One region of the Bacillus sp. YH3-2-B2 genome, then DNA from elsewhere that is predicted to be linked to it. Evidence: riboswitches for the same ligand, from Rfam matches in the RefSeq annotation. Region 1 holds a riboswitch; the other holds the start of a gene.

The links. Region 1 has a riboswitch for lysine ahead of ACWJJX_RS08835 (amino acid permease). Riboswitches for the same ligand answer to the same signal wherever they lie in the genome.
Region 2: another riboswitch for lysine. It lies ahead of ACWJJX_RS13720 (aspartate kinase); the one in region 1 lies ahead of ACWJJX_RS08835 (amino acid permease).

What each region holds. Positions count from the first base shown of each region.
Region 1 covers NZ_JBSJQE010000002.1:769,127-771,598, forward strand. Annotated here, with positions in the region: gene ACWJJX_RS08820 (LTA synthase family protein) at 1-325, opposite strand, end outside; gene ACWJJX_RS08825 (metal-dependent hydrolase) at 368-850, opposite strand; gene sspJ (small acid-soluble spore protein SspJ) at 1,034-1,174, shown strand; lysine riboswitch at 1,297-1,478, shown strand; gene ACWJJX_RS08835 (amino acid permease) at 1,589-2,472, shown strand, end outside.
Region 2 covers NZ_JBSJQE010000003.1:703,753-706,224, forward strand. Annotated here, with positions in the region: gene ACWJJX_RS13720 (aspartate kinase) at 1-1,048, opposite strand, end outside; lysine riboswitch at 1,174-1,353, opposite strand; gene uvrC (excinuclease ABC subunit UvrC) at 1,415-2,472, opposite strand, start outside.

The DNA of each region.
Region 1 (2,472 bases):
CACCCATATTGCTTGCCTGAAACAAAACCGGTATGGTGATAAAATCAATATAAAACCCGTAAAACACCGTATTCGCGATTAAAATTCCCGTCAGCATCACATTTGCCGAAAGCAGAAAGATCCGCTGTTTTTTTTCCGTCAGCAAGAGGGCGATGCCGAACAGCGGCACAATGAAGCTCAGCGGATTAATAAGGAGCAGACATTCCTCAAGAACCGAATTGTTCTGCAGACCGAAACCGAGCTTATACACGGCATAGGTTTTCACCCACATGAACAGGATGGACAGGCATAAAAACCGATGATTGCTGAAAAAGGTTTTCTTCATATGTATGACTCCTCACCCTAAAAGCGAAAAGACGCTTTTTGTTTAAGAGATGCGGCCGTGAACCAGTTCGTATAAATAATAGCAGGATACAATCGTTAAGCCGGCCAGCACAAGCTGCTCCGAAAAGCTCCCCGTTCTCATATAAAGGGGAAGACGGAAGCGGATGGCGGACGGAAACAGCAGTTTAATGCCGTTGACGGTCCATGCGTCAAGCACAAGGTGGCTCGCCATTCCGATCATCAGTCCGGCGGAAATGCTCGGATTCGGAATATAGGTTGCCGTAATGAAAAACATAATAAGCATAAACAGCAGGCTGTGTGTAAACGTTCTGTGGCCGAACACCGTGCTTACGATTTTGGACAGAACGGGCAGCGTTCTGCCGATTTTGCTTTTCGTATGGCATATGTCGGGAATCAGCGCCCCGAGGGCACCCGCTGAGGTCATAAGGACCGGATCATACCCATAATAATACGCAATTGCGGAACAAGAAGCGATGCCTCCCATGATGTGTGTTTTTCCTGTCATTTTTCGCTTCTCCTTTTTATTTTTGCCAAAATCCCCTGAATTACAAATATATCAAGAGAATGCATGTTTGATCAACAAACTTTACCTGTTCCGCCAAAAGGAAGGAGACGCGGATTCCGCATATTCTGCCGCGGAAAAAGACACATTATAGGTGTACCTATATTTGATAAAGAGGTGATACAGATGGCTTTCTTTAACAAAGAAAAAGGAAAAAACAGCGATAAAAACAAAAACGTCATTCAAGGCGCGCTTGACGACGCCAGTGCAGCGCTGAAAGACGATCCGCTTCAAGAAGCTGTTCAAAAGAAAAAAAACAACCGCTGACCATATAAGACGGGTAGGGCGAACGCTCTATCCGTTTTCCGTCTAATATTTCCCTTTGACAGATCTTTTTATCTCTGATAACCTCTGAGTAGAATTGAATGATAAAAATCCTCACTCTTTCTCGGTGAGGTAGAGGTTGCGCTTGATGATGAGTCGCACATGCCAGGCTGATAAGGGGCCGCAAAACATGTGTTAAAGGCATCAGCGCCGAAGTGTAAAGAAAGCCGATCCTTCTTTATGCTGGGACTGTATCTGAATAAGTGCAGGACTGCCGCGTGCTTTTTCGCGGAGGGCTATCCGGAGATCAAGGGTGTGTGTGTTTCTTTAAGCATGGACTTTTGTTCAGGCTTTTTTTGCGTGTAAATATGGTCTCGGGGTCTGGTCCGTACGAATGAACAACCAGGAGGTACAGGAATGGAACAGACGAAAAAATGGGGTTTTTGGTTATTAACGGCGTTTGTCGTAGGAAATATGGTAGGCTCGGGCATCTTTTCGCTTCCGAGTACGCTCGCAAAAATCGCGAGCCCGTTCGGCGCCACATCGGCATGGCTTTTAACGGGAGCCGGTGTGTTAATGATCGCGCTGGTCTTCGGCCACTTATCCATCCGCAAGCCTGAGCTGACGGCGGGGCCGCAAAGCTATGCGCGTGCGCTGTTCAGCGATCGGAAAAAAGGGAATGCAGCGGGCTTCACGATGGTGTGGGGCTACTGGGTGGCGAGCTGGATCAGCAACGTGGCGATCATCACGAGCCTTGCCGGATATTTAACATCATTTTTCCCGATTTTAACGGATAAGCGTGAAATGTTTTCGATCGGCGGTCAGGCGGTTACGCTCGGCCAGCTGCTGACGTTTGCCGTATGTACGGTTTTATTATGGGGCACTCACACGATCCTCGTCACCAGCATTAACGGTGCGAGTAAATTAAATTTCGTCACGACGTTTTCAAAAGTATTAGGATTTATCTTCTTTATCATTGCAGGTTTGTTTGTATTTCAAACGTCGTTTTTCGATCATTTTTATTTTCCTGTTCAAACAGGTCCTCACACGGTTGAGGGAATCGGCGGACAGATCCACAATGCGGCGATTTCAACATTATGGGCGTTCGTCGGAATTGAATCGGCAGTCATTTTATCCGGGCGCGCCCGTTCGCAGCGCGACGTGAAACGCGCCACCATTACCGGATTATTGATCGCGCTCAGCATCTATATCATCGTGACATTGATTACGATGGGTGTGCTTCCGCATGGTAAGCTTGTCGGCTCGGAAAAACCGTTTGTTGACGTATTGTACGCGATCGT
Region 2 (2,472 bases), on a different contig from region 1:
CCATGCCCGACCCGACAATGGAGACTTTCGCCAGTTTTCTTTCGGTTTCAATTTTTTCATAGTTAAGCGCGTTTTTATATTCTTCAAGCACGGCGACCGTTTGCGCGGCATCTTCCGTTTTCACTGAGAAAGAAATATCCGCTTCCCCATCGTCCGACTGTGTCTGAATAATAATGTCAACGTTGATGTTTCGTTTTGCCAGCGCGGTGAAGATTGTTGAAAGTGTTGTCAGTCCGCTTGCAAGGCCCGTAACGGACACCCTTGTGATCTGGTCTTCAAATGCAATTCCTCTGACGATTAAATTCTGCTCCATTGATGATTCCTCCTCAATTAATGTTCCGGCTTCATGCTCCGTGCTTGACCGCACTTCTAAAGGCACTTGGTAGTTTTTTGCGAACTCAACCGCCCGCGGGTGAAGAACACCCGCTCCGAGATTTGCAAGCTCCAGCATTTCATCATAAGAAATCCCCGCCAGTTTTCTCGCTGACCGGACATACCGCGGATCTGTCGTAAATACGCCCGGAACATCTGTATAAATGTCGCATTTATCCGCATCCAGCGCTGCTGCAAGAGCGACCGCCGTCGTATCGGAACCGCCCCGTCCGAGCGTCGTGATGCCGCCGTCTTCCGTTACGCCCTGAAAACCGGCAACGACTGTAATTTTGCCTTCTGCAAGCTGCGAACGAATCGCCGTGATATCAATATCCGTAATTCTCGCATTGCCGTGAACGGCTTCCGTGCGGACACCCGCCTGCCAGCCCGTATAAGAGACGGCGTCATATCCTTTTTCCTGAAGCGCCATGGCCAAAAGCGAAATCGTGACCTGCTCCCCCGTAGACAAAAGCATATCCATCTCGCGTCTGCTTGGTTCAGATGTGATTTCAGCCGCGAGGTTAACGAGCGCGTCGGTTGATTTTCCCATTGCCGAAACGACGACTACGACATCATGGCCTTTTTGCTTTTCAGCAATGGCGCGATTTGCGGCATTTTGAATTTTTTCGGCAGAGCCCACGGAAGTGCCTCCGAATTTTTGTACGATAAGACCCATACTAGACCACCCTTTACATTTTGGTTCGTGCGGGTGAGGAGAAAAGAGCGTTTTGTCCACAATAAAAAAAGCAATGAGAGGAATAGCTCTCATTGCTTTTTCATATCATTACGATTGATTATGAACAACGAGATAGCCCTCCAAGAAAATGAATTCTTGACAGCCTTACATTTATTTAATGCAAGGCCAGCAAATCACACCGATGGGATGTGATACACTTCGGCGACGCTCCCCTTTCAGCCTTTTTCACAGAATCCATCATTCTCCAAAGGCTTACTATTGAAGTTCGCACCTCTATCTTCACCATATAACACGATCTTATGAAATTAGTTCACATTCTAGCAGATTTTTCAGGAAAGCACAATACTATTTTTTTAATTTTTCAAACAGCAGCTGGGCCGCCGCGGCCGGGACACCGGCTTTTTTGATATCGTCAAGGCTTGCTTCCTTCATCTTTTTGACAGATCCGAAATGTTTTAAGAGCATTTTTTTGCGTTTTTCGCCGATTCCGGGGATATCATCCAGAACGGATTGAAAGACGCTTTTTCCCCGGATCTGTCTGTGAAAGCTGATCGCAAAACGGTGAACTTCGTCCTGAATGCGCTGAAGCAGGTAAAACTCTTGGCTGTTCCGCTCCAGAAACACCGGTTCAAGCGGGTCGCCGATCAACAGGTTCGATGTCCGGTGTTTATCATCTTTCGCCAATCCCGCTACCGGGACATCAAGGCCGAGCTCATTCTCGAGCACGTCGCGCGCCGCGTTAATCTGCCCTTTTCCGCCGTCAATGATGATTAAATCCGGCAGCGGAAGGTTTTCGCGGAGCACCCTCGTGTATCTTCTTCTGACGACTTCCCTCATTGAGCCGTAATCATCAGGCCCTGTTACGGTTTTAATTTTATATTTGCGGTATTCCTTTTTATTCGGTTTTCCGTCTATAAAGACAATCATGGCCGATACGGGGTTTGTGCCTTGAATATTGGAGTTGTCAAACGCTTCAATCCGATGCGGCGTGTAAATATTCAGTGCGTCGCCAAGCCGTTCGGCTGCACCGATTGACCGTTCCTCATCCCGCTCGATTAACGAGAATTTTTCCCGCAGGGCGATTTTCGCATTTTTGTGCGCAAGCAAAAGCAGCTCTTTTTTCGGGCCTTTTTTCGGCTGATGCACGGCGGTTTCCAACAGCTCGCTGATCATGTCCCTGTCAACGCTGTCAGGCACCAGAATTTCCTTAGGCAGAAAGTGATTGTTTTTGGAATAGAACTGGCCGATGAAGGTCAGAAACTCTTCATCCGCTTCCTGATACATCGGAAACATGCTGACATCGCGTTCGATCAGTTTTCCTTGGCGTATAAAAAAGACTTGGACGCACATCCAGCCTTTATCGTAGGCATATGCAAACACATCGCGGTCCAGAAGGTCATTCA